3 regions of the Streptomyces sp. NPDC004609 genome follow, and region 2 is predicted to be linked to each of the others. Evidence: riboswitches for the same ligand, from Rfam matches in the RefSeq annotation. Region 2 holds a riboswitch; each other region holds the start of a gene.
What was found. Region 2 has a riboswitch for thiamine pyrophosphate ahead of ACFYT4_RS11750 (thiamine ABC transporter substrate binding subunit). Riboswitches for the same ligand answer to the same signal wherever they lie in the genome.

Region 1: another riboswitch for thiamine pyrophosphate. It lies ahead of thiC (phosphomethylpyrimidine synthase ThiC); the one in region 2 lies ahead of ACFYT4_RS11750 (thiamine ABC transporter substrate binding subunit).
Region 3: another riboswitch for thiamine pyrophosphate. It lies ahead of thiO (glycine oxidase ThiO); the one in region 2 lies ahead of ACFYT4_RS11750 (thiamine ABC transporter substrate binding subunit).

Annotation. Positions count from the first base shown of each region.
Region 1 covers NZ_JBIALS010000005.1:96,003-103,391, forward strand. Annotated here, with positions in the region: gene ACFYT4_RS06610 (hypothetical protein) at 41-868, shown strand; gene ACFYT4_RS06615 (VWA domain-containing protein) at 1,041-2,441, opposite strand; gene thiC (phosphomethylpyrimidine synthase ThiC) at 2,522-4,333, opposite strand; TPP riboswitch at 4,326-4,484, opposite strand; gene ACFYT4_RS06625 (YibE/F family protein) at 4,557-5,990, shown strand; gene ACFYT4_RS06630 (SsgA family sporulation/cell division regulator) at 6,402-6,836, opposite strand; gene ACFYT4_RS06635 (IclR family transcriptional regulator) at 6,961-7,389, opposite strand, start outside.
Region 2 covers NZ_JBIALS010000009.1:37,058-44,446, forward strand. Annotated here, with positions in the region: gene ACFYT4_RS11740 (ABC transporter ATP-binding protein) at 1-130, opposite strand, end outside; gene ACFYT4_RS11745 (ABC transporter permease) at 130-1,749, opposite strand; gene ACFYT4_RS11750 (thiamine ABC transporter substrate binding subunit) at 1,809-2,933, opposite strand; TPP riboswitch at 3,016-3,126, opposite strand; gene rlmN (23S rRNA (adenine(2503)-C(2))-methyltransferase RlmN) at 3,355-4,464, opposite strand; gene ACFYT4_RS11760 (phosphatidate cytidylyltransferase) at 4,638-5,819, opposite strand; gene frr (ribosome recycling factor) at 5,819-6,376, opposite strand; gene pyrH (UMP kinase) at 6,538-7,332, opposite strand.
Region 3 covers NZ_JBIALS010000026.1:112,321-119,709, reverse strand. Annotated here, with positions in the region: gene pknB (Stk1 family PASTA domain-containing Ser/Thr kinase) at 1-1,526, opposite strand, end outside; gene ACFYT4_RS24590 (thiazole synthase) at 1,812-2,606, opposite strand; gene thiS (sulfur carrier protein ThiS) at 2,615-2,830, opposite strand; gene thiO (glycine oxidase ThiO) at 2,827-4,155, opposite strand; TPP riboswitch at 4,153-4,265, opposite strand; gene ACFYT4_RS24575 (hypothetical protein) at 4,373-4,753, shown strand; gene ACFYT4_RS24570 (NAD(P)/FAD-dependent oxidoreductase) at 4,801-6,123, shown strand; gene ACFYT4_RS24565 (Rv2175c family DNA-binding protein) at 6,246-6,611, shown strand; gene thiE (thiamine phosphate synthase) at 6,706-7,356, shown strand.

The DNA of each region.
Region 1 (7,389 bases), on a different contig from region 2:
GTCGTAGCACGGGTGATCCGGCCCTACGGAGCATCGGGGGATGCACATGAACAGCGCTCCGCACCTGCTGGCCGAGGACCGCGCCGAGTTCGAGCGCGTCCTCGACGACGCGCTGCGTAACGCCCATGAACGGCCCGAACTCGCCGCCATCGGGCAGCGGCTGAACGCCACCCAACTGCGCACCATGGCCTTGAACGCGACGGCGCTGATCAGCACCGCCGCCTCGGCCGAGTACGAGCACTACCGGAAGATCCGCGAGGAGACGCGCGCGCCCGTCGTCACGGCGGGCGGACAGAACTCCGCCTCGGACGCCGCGTGGAGCGCGCCCGACGGCAACGGCGCCGGGTTCGCGGCGGTCATCGCCGTCCTCGCGCCCGTGCTGGCCGGGACGGCGGCGGTGATATTCCTGCTCGTCGGCTACATCCTGAAGATGCTCGAACCCACCCCCTCCTTCGCGACGACCCTGGTCTCCGCGGGCTGGTTCTTCGGGGCGCTGACGGCGGCCGCCATCCTGGTCGCCGCGGTCGGGCTCCTGCTCACCGCGCTGCGCAACGGCGCGACGCAGGTACCCGCCGAGGAGACCACGGGCGAGCTGCCCGACGAGGTGGCACGTGCCAAGGACGCCTGGCGGCACGCCCTGCTGGAACGCGGCATCCTGCCGTTCCTCCAGGTGTCGCTGGCGGATCCGAGCGCGGATCCGACGTCCACGGCGCCGCCGCGCCATGTCAGCCGTATCCCGAAGGTGGGCTACAGCGGACCGGAGTACTCCAGTCCGAGCGAGGGCTCGACCTCGGGGCAGCGGCCCACGTTCACCAGCCCCGACTTCACCAGCCCGGACTTCGGCGGCCCCGAGCACCCGCCGGAGTGACCTCTTCCGGGCGACGCCGGAGGGCGGGGTGCCCGCGGCCCGGTTCCGGCCGGCGGTCGGCGCGTACGGGTCCGGGCGAGCCGGTGTGCTCAGGGGCGGTCCCGGTGCGCCGACGGCCCCTCTCGCCGTACGCGCAGCCGTACGGCCGCCGGGTCCGGTACGGCTGCCGGGCTCACAGAACGCCGGCCTGCCTCGCGGCGGTGATCCAGCGGGGGAACTCGGAGAGCAGCCGGTCGTACAACTCGGAGTCGGGGACGGCCGCGATGTCGTCGACGGCGAAGAAGCCCACATTGTCCACCCGCCGACCCTCCATCGTGTCGAATCGTTCCAGCACGCCGTAGCTCGCCCCTCCCATGCCCACGAACTGCCAGAAGACCGGCTCCTCGGAGGCCTCCCTCAGCTCCTGCGCGATCTCGGCGTCGCGGTACACGCCTCCGTCGGAGAAGAACAGCACCAGGGTGGGCACGGACACCGGGGTGTCGCGGACGAACGCGCGGATCTCGGCGATGACCTTCTGTTCCTCGTTCAGGATACCGACCTCCCGCATGTCCACCTGACCGGGCAGACGTCCGTGCTCCGGCGTCGGCTCGGGAATGCTCCCCTCGGCCCGGACTTGGAGCCGCAGCCACTCGGGCCAATCCCCCGGACCCTCATCTCCGACCCGGACATGGAGCCGCAGCCACTCGGGCAGATCCCCCGGGCTCAGATCCGGCAGCCGGGCCGGATTAGAGGCGAACGTCCACGCCTGCATCTCGCCGTCGTCGTCCAACTGCGCGGCTACGGCTGCCATCCGCTCCACCACATCGGCCACGACCCCCTCGGAGTACAGGAGTTCCATCGAGCCAGAGGCGTCCAGAACCAGGACGACCCGTGCCGTGACCCCGGAGGCGTTGTGCTTCCGAAGGCTGACGGAGACCTGCTCCTTGCGCAGCGACAGCCGCTCACGCATCTCGGCGGGCAGTTGCTCCTCCCCCTTGACGAGACCGGTCGTGGCAGCCGCCGAAGGCACCGTGGCAGGGGCAGGGGCCGACGGCGTGACCGCGGCGGGGGGCGGCTCCTCGTCGACGCTGATGCCGAAGTCGGTGGCGAGCCCCGTCAGCCCCGAGGCATACCCCTGCCCCACCGCGCGGAACTTCCACTGCCCGTTCCGCAGATACAGCTCTCCGCCTATGAACGCGGTCTCGGTCGTCGCCTCCATGTCGAATCGTGCCAATTCGGTCCCTGCCGCGGCGTCCAGCAGCCGCAGCACCAGCCCGGACAGCCCTCCGAAGGTGCCGCCGTCCGCCGACGCGGCCAGGACGACCCGCTCGATCGCCGGCTCCAGCGCGCCGAGGGTCACCTCGACGGTGTCCATGACGGTTCCGGAGTCGTGGCGCTTGCCGAGATGGCTGACAGCGCCGGAGGTGTGCCGCGGCTGGTTGTAGAAGACGAAGTCACCGTCGTCACGCACCCGTCCGCCGCCGGTGAGCAGCAGCGCCGACGCGTCGACGTCCGGTGCGCCCGGCACGGGTGTCCAGGTCAGCACGGCACGCACCACGGCCGCACCCACGGGAAGATTTGCGCCCTTGATCATGGAGTCAGTCATGGACCCATTGTGCAGAGCGGTGGAAATCCGGCCAGGATTCCCACCGCCCGCTCGACCGGGACCGGCGGTCAGTCCGCGAGCGGCAGGTAAACGCGATTCCCGCTCGCGGCGAACTCCCTGGACTTCTGGAGCATGCCTTCGGTGATCTCCTCATCCGTCGAGGTGGAGGCAGCGGCATCGCCGCCGAACTGCTCGGCGATGTCCCTGCTGATCTTCATCGAGCAGAACTTCGGACCGCACATCGAGCAGAAGTGCGCGGTCTTCGCGGGCTCGGCCGGCAGGGTCTCGTCATGGAACTCCCGTGCGGTGTCCGGGTCGAGGGCCAGATGGAACTGGTCCTCCCACCGGAACTCGAAACGGGCGTCCGAGAGGGCGTCGTCCCATTTCTGGGCTCCCGGGTGCCCCTTGGCGAGATCGGCCGCGTGTGCCGCGATCTTGTAGGTGATGACGCCGGTCTTCACATCGTCCCGGTTCGGCAGACCGAGATGTTCCTTGGGAGTGACGTAGCAGAGCATGGCCGTGCCCCACCAGGCGATCATCGCCGCTCCGATGCCGGAGGTGATGTGGTCGTACGCGGGGGCCACATCCGTCGTGAGCGGGCCGAGCGTGTAGAAGGGGGCCTCCTCGCAGATCTCCTGCTGGAGGTCGATGTTCTCCTTGATCTTGTGCATCGGGACGTGACCGGGGCCTTCGATCATCGTCTGAACCTGGAAACGCTTGGCGATCCGGTTGAGTTCCCCGAGCGTCCGCAACTCCGCGAACTGCGCCTCGTCGTTGGCGTCCGCGATCGAACCGGGCCGCAGTCCGTCCCCGAGCGAGTACGTCACGTCGTAGGCGGCGAGGATCTCGCACAGTTCCTCGAAGTTCTCGTACAGGAACGATTCCCTGTGGTGCGCCAGACACCAGGCCGCCATGATCGAGCCGCCGCGCGAGACGATCCCCGTCTTGCGGCGGGCGGTGAGCGGGACGTAGCGCAGCAGCACTCCGGCGTGGACGGTCATGTAGTCGACGCCCTGCTCGGCCTGTTCGATCACCGTGTCCTTGTAGACCTCCCAGCTCAGCTCCTCGGCCCTGCCGTCGACCTTCTCCAGGGCCTGGTAGAGCGGGACGGTGCCGATCGGCACGGGCGAGTTGCGCAGGACCCACTCGCGGGTGGTGTGGATGTTGCGGCCCGTCGACAGGTCCATCACCGTGTCGGCTCCCCAGCGGGTCGCCCAGGTCATCTTCTCGACCTCCTCCTCGATGGAGGAGGTGACGGCGGAGTTGCCGATGTTGGCGTTGACCTTCACCAGGAACCGCTTGCCGATGATCATCGGCTCGATCTCCGGGTGGTTGACGTTGGCCGGCAGCACCGCGCGGCCTGCGGCGATCTCCTCCCGTACGACCTCGGGGGAAACGTTCTCCCGGATGGCCGCGTACTCCATCTCCGGGGTGATCTCGCCCCGTCGGGCATAGGCGAGCTGGGTCACCGCCCGCCCGTCACGGCCCCGGCGGGGCTGGCGCGGACGGCCGGGGAAGACCGCGTCGAGGTTCCTGAGCCCGCCACGCGGCGATGTGTGCTTGATCCCGTCGTCCTCGGGGCGCACGGGACGGCCCGCGTACTCCTCGGTGTCTCCGCGCCCGGTGATCCAGTGCTCCCGTAGCGGCGGCAGGCCGCGGCGTACATCGGTCTCGACGGTGGGGTCGGTGTACGGACCGGATGTGTCGTACAGCGTCACATCCGTCCCGTTGGTGAGGTGCACGTGACGGACCGGCACCCGGAGGTCGGGGCGTGAGCCCTCGACATATCCCTTGTGCCAGCCCGGCTTGCGCTCGCCGGACCCGGCGGCCCGGTCTGCGTTCCGGTCGGCGGCAGGCGTGCGTGCATCCTGAACGGTCATGAGACCTACTCCCTACGCCGGCATTACCCGGTAACAGGTTCGGCGGTCGACGCAGCGGTTTCCGCAGACGGCGTACTGGCGTTGGCCAGACGGGTCGTACGGCGATCAGCGCCCTCTCAGCCCGGTGCTCCGAGCTCCCGCGTGTGCAAAGGTGCCACCACGCTAGCGTCATGTCTGGCGTGCTGAACAGGGTGCCCCCGTCCGTTCTTGCGATGATCGGCCGGTGACCTCTTCACCGTCCGACCCCCAGCAGCCGCACGGACCTTCGCAGCCCCCCCGGCGACAGGAGCCGTCCGAGCCCGACGGGCACGTCCACGGCCACACCCACGGCCACGGCCCGGCGGCCCCCGTCTCCCGGCATCTGCGCAAGGTCATCGCCGCGGTGCTGATTCCCTTCGCCACCGCGGTCGCCGTGGGTCTGGTGGTCCTCTGGCCCGGCTCCGCGCCCGGCCATGAGCGCACCGGTGTGGGCTTCGACCGCCAGACCCAGCAGGGGACGGTCACGCGGGTCGACACCGTCGACTGCAAGGACGTGAACGTCGCGCAGGTCCCGCCCACGGGCGACACCGGCACTCCCCAGGGGCGCGAGGCGGTCAACGCCCAACAGGGCGACTGCAAGAAGGCGACGATCGAGGTCACCAGCGGCAAGGACAAGGGACGCACCTTCACCGAGATCATCCAGCCCGACGCGTCACGGCAGCTGGAGAAGGGGCAGGGAGTGGTGGTGGCGTACGCCCCCGACGCGCCCCGCGATCTCCAGTACTCCGTGATCGATGTGAACCGCAAGGTCCCGATGGCGGTGCTCGCGGGGATCTTCGCGCTGGCGGTGGTGCTGGTGGGGCGGATGCGCGGAGTGATGGCGCTGATCGCGCTCGCCGCCTCCTTCGCCGTACTGACGCTGTTCATCCTGCCCGCGATCCTGGAGGGCTCCAATCCGCTGATCGTCGCGATCATCGGGTCGAGCGCCATCATGCTGATCGCGCTGTATCTCTGCCACGGGCTGACCGCGCGGACATCGGTCGCGGTGCTCGGCACGCTGATCTCGCTGCTGCTGATCGGGCTGCTCGGCTCGGTGTTCATCGACTGGGCGAGCCTGACCGGCAACACCGACGACAACACGGGCCTGATCCACGGCCTGTATCCCGGTATCGACATGAGCGGTCTGCTGCTGGCGGGGGTGATCATCGGCTCGCTGGGTGTGCTCGACGACGTGACGGTCACCCAGACGTCGGCCGTGTGGGAACTGCGGCAGGCCGATCCCGGTATGGGCCCCCGGGAGCTGTACCGCGCCGCCATCCGGATCGGGCGGGACCACATCGCGTCCGTGGTCAATACGCTCGTCCTGGCCTACGCGGGTGCCGCGCTGCCGCTGCTCCTGCTGTTCACCATCGCCCAGAGCAGTGTGGGCACGGTCGCCAACAGTGAACTGGTGGCGGAGGAGATCGTCCGGACACTGGTCGGGTCGATCGGCCTGGTCGCCTCCGTGCCGGTGACCACCGCGCTCGCGGCGCTGGTCGTCTCCGCCGACCGGCCGGGTGCCGACGGCCCGGTGGCGCATACCGGGACGCCCCCGCGCGGCGGGGTGCCGGCGCCGGGCGGGTTCGGCGGGCTGGGGTTCCCGGGGCGTGGCGGCACCGGACGCCGCCGCAAGAAGTAGCCCGAGCGGAGTTGGCGGGGACGGGGACGGAGCGGGGAGGAACCGCGCCGGAGCGACTGCGGAAGCGGGCCGCGCGGGGCGGCCAGCCGGGGCGCGGCCGGAGCGCCGGCGGGGGTCAGCCGCGGAAGGCGCCGGGGGGCGTCGTGGCGGGTCGGCGTGGCGGGGGTCGGTCGCGGCCACAGGCGGTCGGTCAGGTGGCTGGACCGGTGCGTCGGTCCGGGAGCCGGAACGTCGGGACCCGAGGGTCGGAACCAGGACCCGGAGGTCGGAACCGGGACCGTACCGGAACGTCCGTACCCGAGAGCCCGTACCCGGGGAGTCCGGACCGGGCGTACGAACCAGGGGTCCGGGTCGGCGGGCCCGGGATCCGGACCGGGGCGGGTTCCGCGGTGCGGAGTGCCCCCGTACGGCTCAGCCCGCGTTCTCCTCGGCGAGGATGCTCCTCAGCGCCTTCTCCAGAGCGTCCTCGAAGTCGCCGAACGCCCGCTCCTGCCCGAGCGGTACCAACCGGTCCGTACGGTCGAGGAAGGCGACGACCGGCGCCGCGCTCACCTGGAACAGCGCCCGGTCTCCGCCCACCTGGAGCCGGATGCCGAGGTCGGACAGTTCCTCGGGCCCCATGGGAGCGATGTGCACATCACCGTCCCCGCTCGGCCCGACGATGCCGTCGAGCAGCAGATCGCGGCTGAAGGCCCAGGTCACAGGCGCGTCACCGGGCAGGTGGAAGGTCATCCGCACGGCGTACGGATCCTCCGTCCCGTACCGGAGCTCCACCGGGATCCGGAACGAGAGCTCCTCGGAGACAAGAAAGCTCATCAGGACCTCGGCCTGGACCGACTCATGCATTGTGTACCCCGCAGTGGATGAAGCCTGCTAGAAGAAGCTTGCAGAAAACGGTCAGGAAGGATTCCCCTGAACCTCTTGGTGCAATCGTGCTCTAAGCGACCAGAGAACTACAAGGAGTGATTTTTCAGATACTGATAGAGAACGCGAGGGAGCTGAGCAACCCGCCTATGCCCTTGCGTAGTTGCTCGATCGCCGGTAGCAGCCGCTCCTCCTGGTGCAGGGGGAGGGAAATCGCCATGGCCGCGGCGGTGGATCCGGCTGTGATAGGGATCGCCGCGCAGACCGTGCCGAGGGCGTACTCCTGCCGCTCCACGACCGGCTGCATGCGCTCGACGGCGGCGAGCCGCTCCAGCAGCGCGCGCCGGTCGCGTACGGAGTAGGGCGTCACCGGCCGTACGGGATGCCGATCCAGATGGTCACGGCGGGCGGCCTGGCCGAGCTGGCTGAGCAGACACTGACCGATGGCATGAGCATGCCCGGTCTCGCGGAAGTCCGCCCACTCGGTGACGGCGGGGGCGTACGGGGTGTCGGAGACGGCGACGAGTTCGATCTC
Region 2 (7,389 bases):
TGGACTTGCCGCTGCCGCTGGGCCCGAGCACACAGACGATCTCGTGCTCGGCGACCTCCAGATCCACCGCGTCGAGCGCCGTGCGCGCCCCGAACCGTACGGTCACATCATCGAGTTCGAGCAGGGCCATCAGAACTCCCCGGCAGAGGTGGTGCGGACGCGGATTCTCTCCAGCAACAGCAGCGCGCCCGCGCACACCGCCATCAGGATCGTGCTCAGGGCCATCGCCTGCCCGTAGTTGACTTCCCCCGGCCGTCCCAGCAGCCGCGCCACCGCCACCGGCAGGGTCGGATGGTCGGGGCGGGCGATGAACACGGTCGCGCCGAACTCACCGAGCGACACGGCGAAGGCGAAGCCCGCGGCGATCAGCAGCGCCCGCCGCACCAGCGGCAGATCGACCTCCCGCCACACCCGCAGCGGTGACGCCCCCAGCACGGCGGCGGCCTCGCGCAGCCGTCCGTCGACCGCCCGCAGGACGGGCAGCATCGTCCGTACGACGAAGGGCACCCCGACCAGGGCCTGCGCGAGCGGCACCAGGATCCAGGACGACCGCAGATCCAGCGGAGGCTCGTCCAGGGTGATCAGAAAGCCGAACCCGACCGTCACGGCCGACACCCCGAGCGGCAGCATCAGCAGCGCGTCGAAGCCCCGGGCCAGCCGCCCGGCGCGGCGGGTCAGCGCCGCCGCGGCCAGCCCGCCGACGACCACCGCGATCAGCGTCGCGACCAGCGCGTACCGCAGGGAGTTCCCGACGGCGTCGAGGGGCGGCACGAGGAAGACCCCACCGCGCTCGTCGATCGTGGCGAGAGCCCGGTAGTGGTCGAGCCCGTAGCCGCCGGGGGTGCTGAGCGAGCGTTCGGCCAGGACGGCGAGCGGGACCACCAGCAGCAGCGTGATCGTGCCGAGCACCGCGCCGAGCAGGGCCCACTGCCGTACGCCGCGCGGCCTGTGGGCGGTTCCGGCCGGGTCCACCAGTCTCAGCGCGGTCTCCCGCCGCCGTACGGTCCAGGCGTGCACGGCGAGTACGCTCCCGACGGCCGCGAACTGGACGAGGGTCAGGACGGCGGCCGTCCGCAGGTCCAGCAGTTGCGCGGTCTGCCGGTAGATCTCCACCTCCAGCGTGGCGTACGAGGGTCCGCCGAGGATCTGTACGACCCCGAAGGAGGTGAAGGTGAAGAGGAAGACCATCAGGGCGGCCGCCGCCACGGACGGCGCGAGCGCCGGGAGGGTGACCTTCCGCCAGGCCGCGAGGCGCCCGGCGCCCAGGACCCGCGCCGCCTCCTCCTGCCGCGGGTCGAGCTGGGACCACAGCCCGCCCACGGTCCGTACGACGACGGCGTAGTTGAAGAAGACGTGGGCGAGCAGGATCGCCCACACGGTGGTGTCGAGGCGGATGCCCCACAGGTCGTCGAGCAGCCCGCCGCGCCCCAGCAGGGCCAGGAAGGCGGTGCCGACGACGACGGTCGGCAGCACGAACGGCACCGTCACCACCGCCCGCAGCAGCCCCTTGCCGGGAAACTCGTAGCGGGCGAACACATAGGCGCCGGGCAGCGCGATCAGCAGGGTGAGCGCCGTGGAGGCGAGCGCCTGCCAGGAGGTGAACCAGAGCACGCCCTGGATGTCGTCGCGGCCGAGCACCTCGCCGATCCGGCCGAACCGCCAGACCCCGTCGGCCTCCAGGCCGCGGCCGACGATGGAGACGACGGGGTAGGCGAAGAACACGGCGAAGAACACGGCGGGCACGGCCATCAGGCCGAGCCTTACCGCGCTTCCGCGGATGTCCCGGACGCGGCCGGGCTCCGCCACCGCTACTTCACGACGAGCGAGGACCACGACTGAATCCACTGCTCCCGGTTGTCGGCGATCCTGTCGGGCGCGATGGTGCCCGGCTTGTCGACCACGGCCCCGAAGCGGGTGAACAGCTCCGGCAGCTTCGCCCCCTCCACCACCGGGTTGACGAACATGTTCAGCGGCATGTCCTCCTGGAACTTCTTCGAGACCATGAAGTCCAGCAGCGCCTTGCCGCCGTCCTCGTTCTTCGCGCCCTTCAGCAGCCCGGCGAACTCGATCTGACGGAAGCAGGTGCCGGTGGCGACCCCGGTCGGCGCCTCGGCCGGCTGCGGGTCCGAGTAGAGGACCTCGACCGGCGGGCTGGAGGCGTACGAGACGACGAGCGGCCGGTCGCCCTTGGCCTTCCTGCCGCCCGCCGAGCCGGAGAACTCCTCGTTGTACGCCTGCTCCCAGCCGCTGACGACCTTGACGCCGTTCGCCTTGAGCTTCTTCCAGTAGCCCTGCCACCCCCCGGCGTCCGCGCCCTGGGAGGAACCCTCGCCGTAGCGTGCCACCGTGCCGAGGACGAAGCCGAGGCCGGGGGACGACGTGGCGGCGTTCTCGGTCACGAGCAGGTTCTTGTACGCGGGCTTGAGCAGATCGTCGAAGGACTGCGGCGGTGCGAGCTTCCTGTCGGCGAAGTACTTCTTGTCGTAGTTGACGCAGATGTCGCCCGTGTCGACGGGCGTCACCCGGTGCTTGTCGCCGTCGAGTTGCACCGCCCGCGGAATCTCCGCCAGCCCCTTGGCCTCGTACGGGGTGAACAGCCCGTTGTCGAGGGCGCGCGAGAGGAGGGTGTTGTCGACGCCGAAGAAGACATCGCCCTGCGGGGAGCCCTTGGTGAGGATCTCCTTGTTGAGCGCCTCTCCGGCGTCACCGCTCTTGAGCACCTTGACGGTGTAACCGGTTTCCCGGGTGAACTCCTTGAGCACGGAGCCGGACGCGGCGAACGAGTCGTGCGTCACCAGCGTGACGGTCTTCGCCTTCGGTCCTTCGGCTCCGCCGGACGGCGAGTCCTTCGTCTCCCCGCCACAGGCGGTGAGGGTGGTGACGCCGAGCGCGGCGGCCAGCGCGGCGACCGTGATCTTCCTGGTGGTGCTCACTGGATCATTCCTCCTGGGGGTGGCCAGGAAGAGACGCGGCCCTGCCCGGTCCTCTGACGAGAATCCGGGCAGGGCGCAACAGCTTGAGTTACGACCGAACTTCCTACCCAGAATGACCTGGGCAAGGTTCAGAGGGTCTGCGGTCTGATGGGTACCGCACTCTCAGCGCTGTGGCGCTCCCCTGTCGGATGCATGCACGTGTTCGAGCCCAGAGTACAAGGCCGGGAGCGCGCGATGTCAGGTGCGGGTCATTTGTCCGCTCGGGGCGCGTCCGGGCACGGGGTGCCGGTACGAGTGACCGGTACGGGTGGCCCGGTCCGCGGGCCGCACCGTGGGCCGTACCGCGGGCCGGTGCGGTGGCAGAGGCGGTGTGGGGGTGCCGGTACGGGGCCGATCCCGGAGACCGGCCCCGGGGCCGAGGTCAGCGCTCGGTCGCGGCGAGCTGTCCGCACGCCCCGTCGATCTCCTGCCCCCGGGTGTCCCGCACGGTCACCGGTACGCCATGGGCGGCGATCGCCTCGACGAACGCCTTCTCGTCCTCGGGCCGGGACGCGGTCCACTGGGACCCCGGAGTCGGATTGAGCGGGATCAGATTGACGTGGACCCGCTTGCCCTTGAGCAGGCGGCCCAGCAGGTCACCGCGCCAGCCCTGGTCGTTGATGTCGCGGATCAGCGCGTACTCGATGGAGACCCGGCGGCCGGACCGGTCCGCGTACGCCCAGGCGGCGTCCAGGACCTCCCGTACCTTCCAGCGGGTGTTGACCGGAACGAGGGTGTCGCGCAGCTCGTCGTCGGGCGCGTGCAGCGACACGGCGAGACGGCACTTGAAGCCCTCGTCGGCGAAGCGCAGCATCGCGGGCACCAGACCGACCGTCGAGACGGTGATCCCGCGCTGCGAGATGCCGAGCCCGTCCGGCTCGGGATCGGTGAGCCGTTGGATCGCGCCCACGACCCGCTTGTAGTTGGCGAGGGGCTCGCCCATCCCCATGAACACGATGTTCGACAGCCGCGCCGGGCCGCCGGGCACCTCGCCGTCACGCAGCGCGCGCATCCCGTCGACGATCTGGTGCACGATCTCGGCGGTGGACAGATTGCGGTCGAGCCCCGCCTGTCCCGTGGCGCAGAACGGGCAGTTCATCCCGCAGCCCGCCTGGGACGAGATGCACATCGTGACCCGGTCCGGGTACCGCATCAGCACGGACTCGACGAGGGTGCCGTCGTGCAGCCGCCACAGGGTCTTACGGGTCGTGTCGTCGTCACAGGAGATGTGCCGTACGACCGACATCAGGTCCGGCAGCAGTTCGGAGGCGAGCTTCTCCCGGGCGGCGGCCGGAATGTCCGTCCACTGCGCGGGGTCGTGCGCGTACCGCGCGAAGTAGTGCTGGGAGAGCTGCTTGGCACGGAAGGGCTTCTCGCCGATCGCGGCGACGGCGTCCCGGCGCTCGGCGGGTGTGAGATCGGCGAGGTGACGCGGTGGCTTCTTCGCTCCGCGGGGCGCGATGAACGTGAGCTCTCCCGGGGCGGGGGCCATGAGCGGATACTCCTCGTGAACGGTGCCGGTACCCCGCGTCGACGCGGAACACCGGTGTGATACCGAAGCCCGGGGACCTCACCGGACCACCCCCGCGGCCGCGGGGCAGAAAGGGCGCGCCGCCGTCCGGCGACACGCCCTTCCAGAGTACCGGGTCCGGCCGGCGGCCTCGGTCAGCCGCTACCGACGAAGATCACCAGCAGCAGCCAGACCACCGGGGCCGTCGGCAGCAGCGAGTCCAGCCGGTCCATGATGCCGCCGTGGCCGGGCAGCAGCGTGCCCATGTCCTTGATCCCGAGGTCCCGCTTGATCATCGACTCGCCGAGGTCGCCGAGGGTGGCGCTGGCCGCGACCGCGAGGCCGAGCAGCAGGCCCTGCCACCAGGTGCCGTCGTCGATGAGGAACTGCATGCACAGGGCGCCCACGGCCATCGCGAAGCCCACGGCGCCGAGCAGGCCCTCCCGGGTCTTCCCGGGGCTGATACGGGGGGCGAGCTTCCGCTTGCCGAAGCGCCAGCCCACCGCGTACGCGCCGGTGTCGCTGACCACGGTGAGCAGCAGGAAGGTGAGCACCCGCTCGGGACCGTCGTCCGCCGTGAGCATCATGGCCACGAACGTCGCGAGGAACGGCACGTAGAACGCGGCGAAGATCCCCGCGGTGACGTCCTTGAGATACCCCTCGGGCGGTTCCGTCATCCGCCAGACCAGGACGGCGAGCGCCGTGAGGGCCATGGCGACCCACGCGCCCTCCGCGCCGCGCGCGTATCCGGCGACCACCATCGCCGCGCCGCCCACGGCGAGCGGCACCAGCGGGGCCTTGATCTGCTTGCGCTCCTCCAGCCGTGAGGTGAGTTCCCACAGCCCGACCACGACGGCGACCGCTATGACGCCCACGAACAGTGCCTTGACGACAAAGAGCGAGGCGACGATGACCACGCCGAGACCGGCGCCGACCGCTATGGCCGCCCGCAGATCACGGCCTGCCCGCTTTCTGTCGCGGCCGGCCCCACCGCCGGCCCGCTTCCTCTTCGGCGGCTCCGGCTCGGGGGCCGGCTGCGGGCTGGGCATGGGCTCCTGCGGATGCTCGTCGCGGAACAGGGGGCCGCTCAGCCGAGCGGCCCCCCGGTCGCTGTCACGATCGTCACGGACCTGACGGCGGTCGCGATTGTCGCGGCCACCACGGTCTTCGGCGTCTCTACCTGCGTCGGGGAAGTCCGGCACGATGGGCATGGGCCGAGTCTGCTGTGCGTCATGCTGATCGTACGCGGGACCCGCCGAGACGAGGCGCTGGTCCGGCGGGCCCCCGCCTCCGACGTAGTCGGCCCTCCTCGGGGCCCCCCAGGAAGAGTCGTTCATCAGACTTCGAGCAGCTCGGCTTCCTTGTGCTTCAGCAGCTCGTCCACCTGCGTCACGTACTTCGCGGTGGTGTCGTCGAGCTCCTTCTCCGCGCGGCGGCCCTCGTCCTCGCCGACCTCGCCGTCCTTGATGAACTTGTCGATGGTCTCCTTGGCCTTGCGGCGCACGGCGCGGATCGAGATCTTCGAGTCCTCGGCCTTGCCCTTGGCGACCTTGATGTACTCGCGGCGGCGCTCCTCCGTCAGTTCGGGGAACACCACCCGGATGATGTTGCCGTCGTTGCTCGGATTGACGCCGAGGTCGGAGTCGCGGATCGCCTGCTCGATATTGCGCAGCGCGGTCTTGTCGAACGGGGTCACCACCGCCATGCGCGGCTCCGGCACCGAGAACGAGGCCAGCTGGTTGATCGGGGTCAGCGCACCGTAGTAGTCAGCCACGATCTTGTTGAACATCGCCGGGTGCGCACGTCCGGTGCGGATCGCGGCGAAGTCATCCTTGGCGACCAGGACGGCCTTCTCCATCTTCTCCTCGGCCTCGAGGAGGGTCTCTTCGATCACCACTTGCTCCTGCGTGTCTTGAGTAGGCCCGGCGTGCAACTATCCGGTCGGGCGGAACCTGTGTCGCGTCTTTCCTGCACGGTGTCCGACCGGCAGGACTTTGTCTATCCCGGATATCCTCGCGCGTCCGTCCCCGGACACCCTCGGACACCCCCCGGAGTTCAGGCCCGGGTGCCCTGGTCGCTCACGAGCGTGCCGATCTTCTCACCCCGTACGGCTCGCGCGATATTGCCCTCGGTGAGGAGTTCGAAGACCAGGATCGGGAGGGCGTTGTCACGGCAGAGGGTGATCGCGGTGGCGTCGGCGACCTTGAGGTCCCTGGCGATTACCTCGCCGTACTCCAGGGCGTCGAACTTCACCGCGTCGGGGTTGGTCTTCGGGTCGGAGTCGTAGACACCGTCGACACCGTTCTTGCCCATCAGCAGGGCCTCGGCGTCGATCTCCAGGGCCCGCTGGGCGGCGGTGGTGTCGGTGGAGAAGTACGGCATGCCCATTCCGGCGCCGAAGATGACCACACGGCCCTTCTCCAGGTGGCGCACGGCCCGCAGCGGAATGTACGGCTCCGCGACCTGGCCCATGGTGATGGCCGTCTGGACCCGGGAGTCGATGCCCTCCTTCTCCAGGAAGTCCTGGAGGGCGAGGCAGTTCATGACGGTGCCGAGCATGCCCATGTAGTCGGAGCGGGCCCGGTCCATTCCGCGGACCTGGAGCTCGGCGCCGCGGAAGAAGTTGCCGCCGCCGATGACGACCGCGATCTGGGCGCCGCTGCGCACGACCGCCGCGATCTCGCGGGCGATGGCGTGGACGACATCGGGGTCGACGCCCAGTCCCCCGCCTCCGGAGAACGCCTCACCGGAGAGCTTCAGCATGAAGCGTCCGGCATTCTTCACGTCGTGCTTCCCGTCGTGGTCGCTGTTGTCGCCGGCAGCCTGGTTGGCGTCCGCGCCCTTGTTCATGGAGATCTCCTCGTGCACATACGAGGAAGGCCATTGCCGGTGGGTGCTGGATGTCCC
Region 3 (7,389 bases), on a different contig from region 2:
CTGACGACGACGGCGACCGCGGAGTCCGGGCTGCGCCCCGTCCCGGCCGCCGGGTCGGTGCCGATCACCAGGCCCTGGGGCACGTCCTCGCTGAACTCCCTGGTGACCACCCCCGGCGCGAGGCCCGCCCTGCGGAGCTTGTCCTCGGCCGTGGCGAGCGGATCGCCCTTCACCGCCGGTACCCGGACGATCTCCGGGCCGCGCGAGACGACGATCGTCACGGAGCCGTTGCCCCGGATGCGCTCATGGGTCGCCGGGTCGGTGCCGATGACCGTGCCGCGCTCGACCGTCTCGCTGAACTCGCGGCGGACGTCCCGCACCTCCAGCCCGGCGCTCTCCAGCTGCCTGCGTGCGTCGCCCTCGGACTTGCCGATGAGCGCGGGGACACGGGTGAACTGCCCGGAGTTGATGTACCAGACCCCGGCGCCGACACCGAACACCATCAGGACGGCCACCACGATCGCGACGACGCCGCGGCGGGGGAGCCCCGGGCGGCCGGGGCGCCGGGCCCCCGCCGGTGCGGCGGGCGGCATGGCGAGCCGCGCGGTGTGGCTGACCCGCGGCTCCTCGCGGGGCAGCACCCGGGGAATGACGTCCGTACGCGCCTCGGCGTCGGCGGGGCGCTCCGGCGTCCCGGACGCGTCGGTGACCGCCCGGGGAGGCACCAGGTCCAGCTGGGCGTCCCCGAGGTCCGCGCGGGTCTCCCGGGTCTGCGCCAGCAGCGCCACGGCGTCGTGCGGACGGACGTCCGGATTGCGGGCGGTGGCACTCGCGATCAGCTCGTCCAGCTCGACCGCGAGCCCCGGGACCAGCGCCGACGCCGCCGGAATCTGCTCGTTGAGATGCCGGTAGAGGACCTGGGCGGGGGTGTCGCCCGTGTGCGGCTTGGTGCCCGTCAGCATCTCGTACAGGACCACCCCGCACGCGTACACATCGGTACGGGTGTCCGACGTGCCGTGCTCGATCTGCTCGGGGGCGAGATAGGAGACCGTGCCCAGCACGGTGCCGGTGGTGTTCGTGACCGAGCCGACCGAGCGCACCAGGCCGAAGTCGGCGACCTTGACCCGGCCGTCGTCCCCTATCAGCACATTCTCCGGCTTGATGTCCCGGTGGACGAAGCCGGCCCGGTGCGCCGCCCCCAGCGCCGCCAGCACGGGCTCCAGGATGTCCAGCGCGGCCCTCGGCTGGAGCGCCCCGCGCTCGCGCAGGACGTCCCGCAGGGTGCAGCCCGCCACGTACTCCATCGCCAGGTACACATACGCGCCCTCGGCGCCCTGGTCGAAGACGGCCACCACATTGGGGTGGGCCAGGCGCGCCACGGACTTGGCCTCGCGGATGAAGCGCTCGACGAACGCGGCGTCGGTCGCGAGCGCCGGATGCATCACCTTGAGCGCCAGCTCGCGGTCGAGGCGGGTGTCGACGGCCCGGTAGACCGTGGCCATCCCGCCGACGGCGATGCGCGCGTCGACGCGGTAGCGGCCGTCGAGCACCTGCCCGACGAGAGGGTCCTGGAGGGTCGTGTCCACGAGCTGATTCTACGAGTCACCACCGACAGCCCCGCCGCGCCGGAGCGGGACCGGGGCAGTACTGAGTCCGACCTGTGACAGCCCGGCCGCACCGCGTCCCGTACCCCCTGGCCTGCGGGCACGGGCCGGGCCGCCTCCGCGTACGTCCGGACCTTCCGGCGATCGGGGTGCGGATCCCGGGCGGAGCCCCGGCGGGAGCCGTGCGGTGGCCCGTGCCCGGGGCGGGCCACCGGCCTCTGCGGCGATCGGGGTACCGGGGAGCCCCGTGACGCGCGGCGGCGCGGATCAGAACGCCGGGCGTTCCGGATCCAGCACCGCCAGGCCCGCCGCCGGCGACGAGGCCTCGGCGAAGTGGCGGCGCGGAATCCGCCCCGCCCGGTGGGCGAGCCGCCCCGCCTCCACGGCGTGCCGCATCGCCTCCGCCATCAGGACCGGCTCCTGGGCCCGGGTCACCGCGGAGGCCAGCATCACCGCGGCGCACCCCAGCTCCATCGCCACCGCCGCGTCGGACGCCGTGCCCGCACCCGCGTCCAGGACGACCGGCACGCGCGCGTGCTCGACGATCAGCTGGAAGTTGTGCGGATTGCGGATACCGAGCCCCGAGCCGATCGGCGACCCCAGCGGCATGATCGCCGCGCAGCCCACGTCCTCCAGCTTCCGGGCGAGCACCGGGTCGTCGTTGGTGTACGGCAGGACGGTGAAGCCGTCGTCGACCAGGACCTCCGCCGCGTCCAGCAGCTCGACCGGATCGGGCAGCAGCGTCCTCTCGTCGGCCACGACCTCCAGCTTGACCCAGTCGGTGCCGAGGGCCTCACGGGCCAGCCGGGCCGTCAGCACGGCCTCCCCCGCCGTGAAGCAGCCCGCGGTGTTGGGCAGGACGCGGATGCCGAGCTTCGCCAGTACGGAGAGCACGGAGCCCTGGACCGTCGGATCGAGGCGGCGCATCGCGACCGTCGTCAGCTCGGTGCCGCTCGCGGCGAGCGCGCGCTCCAGGACGTCGAGGCTGGGCGCGCCGCCCGTGCCCATGATCAGCCGGGAGGTGAACGTGGTGTCGCCGATGGTGAGCCGGTCGTCCGCCATGGCGGTGCTCAGCCTCCCTGGACCGCGGTGAGGACTTCCACGCGGTCGCCGTCGCCGAGCAGGGTGCCCGGCCACTGGCTGCGCGGCACGACGGCCTCGTTGACGGCGGCGGCGACACCGGACGGCGCGGTGGTGAGACCGGCGACGAGGGTGGCCAGCGTGGTCCCGGTGGCGAGTTCACGCCGCTCGCCGTTGACGGAGACAACCAGGGGAAAGCTGCTCATACGGGCTGCTCCTGAGAGACGGGAGTGAAGCGACGGGGGGTGAAGGGATGGGCTTCTTCGGGGAGCGCGCCGCAGGTGAGGGCCGTGGCCATCACATCGCCGGTGACGGGCGTGAGGAGCACGCCGTTGCGGTAGTGGCCGGTGGCCAGCAGCAGGCCGGGCAGCGCGGTCGGGCCGAGCAGGGGCGCGTTGTCCGGAGAGCCCGGGCGCAGCCCCGCGCGGGTCTCGGTCAGCGGCAGCTCGGTGATGCCCGGCACCAGTTCGTGGGCGTCGCGCAGCAGTTCGTAGACACCGCCCGCGGTGACGGTGGTGTCCCAGCCCAGTTCCTCACTGGTGGCGCCCACGACGAGCTCCCCGCTCTCGCGCGGCACCAGATAGACGGAGCTGCCGCGCACCACGGCCCGGACGGTCCTGGACAGGAAGGGAGCGTGCGCGGGGGGCACGGTCAGCCGCAGCACCTGCCCCTTCACAGGGCGCACGGGCGGGAGGACGTCGTCCGGGACCCCGGCGAGCCGTCCGCTGAGGCTGCCACCCGCGAGCACGACCTGGCCGGCGGTCAGCTCCCGGCCGTCGGTGAGGGCGACTCCACTCGCCCGGTCGCGTTCGACGAGGAGCCGGTCCGCCCAGCCGCGCCACAGCGTCACCCCGGCCCGCTCACAGGCCGTGACCAGTGCGGACGCGAGCCGCCGTGGGTCGACCTGGTGGTCGCCGTCGACCCGCAGACCGCCGCGCACACCGGGTGCGAGCATGGGTTCGAGACGGCGGCACTCCCGGCCGGTCAGCCACTCCGACTCCAGACCGGAGCGGCGCTGAAGCGCGTGGAGCTCGCGGAGATGGGCCCGGTCGTCGGCGTCGAGCGCGACGGCCAGGGTGCCGCAGGCGCGGTAGCCGATGCCCCGGCCGCTCGCCTCCTCCAGCTCCGCGGCGAAGGCGGGGTAGCGGCGGGCGGACTCCACATTGAGAGCCAGCAGGGTCTGTTCGCCGTAGTGGAGTTCGGTGACCGCCGCGAGCATTCCGGCGGCCACGTGCGCGGCTCCGCCACCGGGTTCGGGATCGACGACGGTGACCTTCAGGCCGCGCTGCGCGGTCCGCCACGCCGTGGCCAGCCCGATGATGCCGCCGCCGACGACGAGGACGTCCGGGACACGGGAACCGCGGCCGGGCCCCGGCGAGGAGCGGTGCGGCTCCGGTGGCGCCGGGGCGGTGCCCGCGGGCGGTGCGGGGGGCGCGCTGTCCGGCGGTGGCGCCGGGGCGGGGACGCGCCACCCGGCGGGGCAGGACGGGGACGCCCCGGGCGGCTCGGACGGACCGGAGGTGTGCGACATGGGCGGCGAGCCCCTCCCTTCGCCGGCATGACCCGGATCAGGTTCGTACGGTCGGAGGCCGTCCAGCCTCCCTCTCAGCCCGGTGCGTCCGGACTCCCGCGAGTGCTTTACGGTGGCCACCCTAACCCCAGCCCTCGACTCGCAGTAGACGTGGTGCCGGGCGGCGGCCCCCGCCCGCCGCCGCCCGGGAGGGCGCAGCACGAGGGAGTGAGTCGCCATGGCAAGGTCGCTCGACGGACTGGTGCTCTCCCCGGTCGCGGATCAGGCCCCGGGCCAGGTGGGCACCCGCACCCGGTTCGCGTACCACGAGGAGGAGGGCCGGATCTGGGCCGAGTACGCAGGCGGGGACGTGGTCCGGGGGCATCTGGTGGGCACCCGTGACGGCGACCGGCTCGATTTCCGCTATGTGCAGCTGAAGACGGACGGCACCACCTCGTCGGGGCACTGTGTCTCGACGGTCGTGGAGCTGCCCGACGGGCGGGTGCGCCTTGAGGAGAGCTGGGAGTGGGAGTCACAGCCGGGGCGCGGGACGAGCGTCGTGGAGGAGCGGCGACAGCGCGGCGTGGGCTCCCCGCGGGGCCGTAGCGCGGGGCCGTGAGGGGGAGCCTCTTTTCTGACGGTCCGTCAGGTGCGTAAGGTTGACGGGTGAGCGAGCAGCAGAAACAGCAGCGGACGCGCCGCGTGGTCGTCGTCGGAGCGGGCATGGCCGGTGTGCAGACCGCCGTCGCCCTGCGTGAAGAGGGATTCACCGGCTCCGTCACCGTCATCGGCGCGGAACCCCATCAGCCGTACGACAGGCCACCGCTCTCCAAGGCGATCCTCCTCGGCACGGCGGAGGGATCGGCCTTCGAGGTCGACTTCGAGGAGCTCGCCGTCGAGCTCCGCCTCGGCTGTGAGGCGACCGCGGTGCGCCCGGGCGCGCATGAGCTGGACACCGAGGCCGGGCCCGTCCCGTACGACGTCCTCGTCATCGCGTCCGGTGCGGAACCGATCGGTCTGCCCGGCATCGCGTCCGTGCCCGGGGTCCACCTGCTGCGCACCCTGGACGACGCCGAGCGGCTCCGGCCCGTCCTCGGCACACGGCACGACATCGTGGTCGTCGGCGCGGGCTGGATCGGCGCGGAGTTCGCCACCGCCGCCCGCGGGGCGGGCTGCTCGGTCACGGTCGTCGAGGCCGCGGACCGGCCGCTGGCGGGCGCGCTGCCCGCCGAGGTCACCGCCCCCATGGCCGAGTGGTACGCGGAGTTCGGAACCGAACTGATCACCCATGCGCGCGTGGCCGGCGTCGAGCCCGGCGCGGTCGTTCTGGCGGACGGGCGGCGGATCGCCGCGGGCGCCGTGGTCGTCGGCATCGGCGCCCGCCCCGCCACCGCCTGGCTCGCGGGCTCCGGGATCGAGACCGGCCCGGACGGCGCGATCACCGCCGACCGGTATCTGCGCACCTCGCAGCCCGATGTGTACGCCGTGGGGGACTGCGCCTCCTTCCCCTCCGCCCGTTACGGCCGGCGGCTGCTCGTCCACCACTGGGACAACGCCCTCCAGGGGCCGCGCACCGTGGCCGCCAACGTCATCGCCCGCGTCGAGGCCGCCGACGCCGCCCACGGCCTCTCCGGTACGGGCCCCGTCACCGGCGCCGCCACCGGACCGGCGGCCGGAACCTCACCGGGCGCACCGGGGGAGCCACCGGCGGTCTACGACCCGGTGCCGTACTTCTGGTCCGAGCAGTTCGGACGGTTCGTGCAGTACGCGGGCGATCACACCGACGCCGATACGACCGTCTGGCGCGGGGACCCCGCGGACCCGGCCTGGACGGTGCTGTGGCTGCGCGAAGGAGCCCTGATCGCGCTGCTCGCCGTGGGCAGGCCCAGGGATCTGGCACAGGGCCGCAAGGTCATCCAGTCGGGCGGCCGGCTGGACGCACAGCGCGCCGCCGACCCCTCGGTCCCTCTGAAGGCCGCGTCCCTCTGAGCCGTCCGGGGTCCGGGAATCCGGCTCTGACCAGCGGCGGTGCCCGGACCGCGGCCCGGTTGGCCGCAGCCGGCCGGGGGCTCCCGCTACCCACTGTCAGTCCCAGATGGCAGGCTTGTCCCGTGACCGAGATTGACGCAAAGATCGATGCTCTCGTCCCCGCATGGCTCACGCTGCCCGACATCGCCGAAAAGCTCGATGTCGAGGTGACGCGCGTCCGGCAGCTGGTCAAGGAGGGCCAGCTGATCGCGGTGCGCCGTGGTGAGAACCGCGTGCTCATGGTTCCCGCCGCCTTCATCAGCGGCGAGAAGGTCGTCAAGGGCCTCTCCGGCACCCTGACGCTCCTGAAGGACGACGGCTTCACCGACGCAGAGATGCTGGAGTGGCTCTTCACCCCGGACCCGACCCTGCCCGGCACCCCCGCGCAGGCGCTCAGCGAGAATCGCGGCACGGAGGTGAAGCGCCGGGCCCAGGCGCTCGCCGTCTGAGGCCCGAGCCCGCGACCACACGAAGACACACCCAGCGGTGTGCGGGCGCGCCCGGCGGGCCCGCACACCGCCGACCCACCGGGGGGAATGCGTCATGTCCACGGTTCGTGAGCAGCTGTCCGGCGCGCGCCTGTACCTCTGCACCGACGCGCGCAGAGAGCGGGGTGATCTCGCCGGGTTCCTGGACGCGGTCCTGACCTCCGGCGTCGACATCGTGCAACTGCGTGACAAGGGCATGGAGGCGGCCGAGGAACTGGAGTACCTGCGGATCCTCGCCGACGCCTGCCGTCGGCACGGCAAGCTGCTCGCGGTGAACGACCGGGCGGACGTCGCCCACGCCACCGGCTCCGACGTGCTGCATCTGGGACAGGGCGACCTCCCCGTGCCCGCCGCCCGGACGATCCTCGGCGACGGCGTCCTCATCGGCCGCTCCACCCACACCGAGGCCGAGGCCGTGGCCGCGGCCGCCGAGCCCGGCGTCGACTACTTCTGCACCGGACCCTGCTGGCCCACCCCCACCAAGCCCGGACGGCACGCCCCCGGGCTGGAACTCGTCCGTGCCACCGCCGCGCTCGGGACCGACCGGCCCTGGTTCGCCATCGGAGGGATCGACGCGGACAACCTCGACGAGGTCCTGGACGCGGGAGCCCGCCGGATCGTCGTCGTCCGGGCCATCACGGAAGCCTCCGACCCCGCAGCCGCGGCAGCCCACCTCAGCAAGCGGATCCGCGCCCGCTCCGACTGACCGCCCCGCCCCGTCCGGCGGGCCCGCCGGACG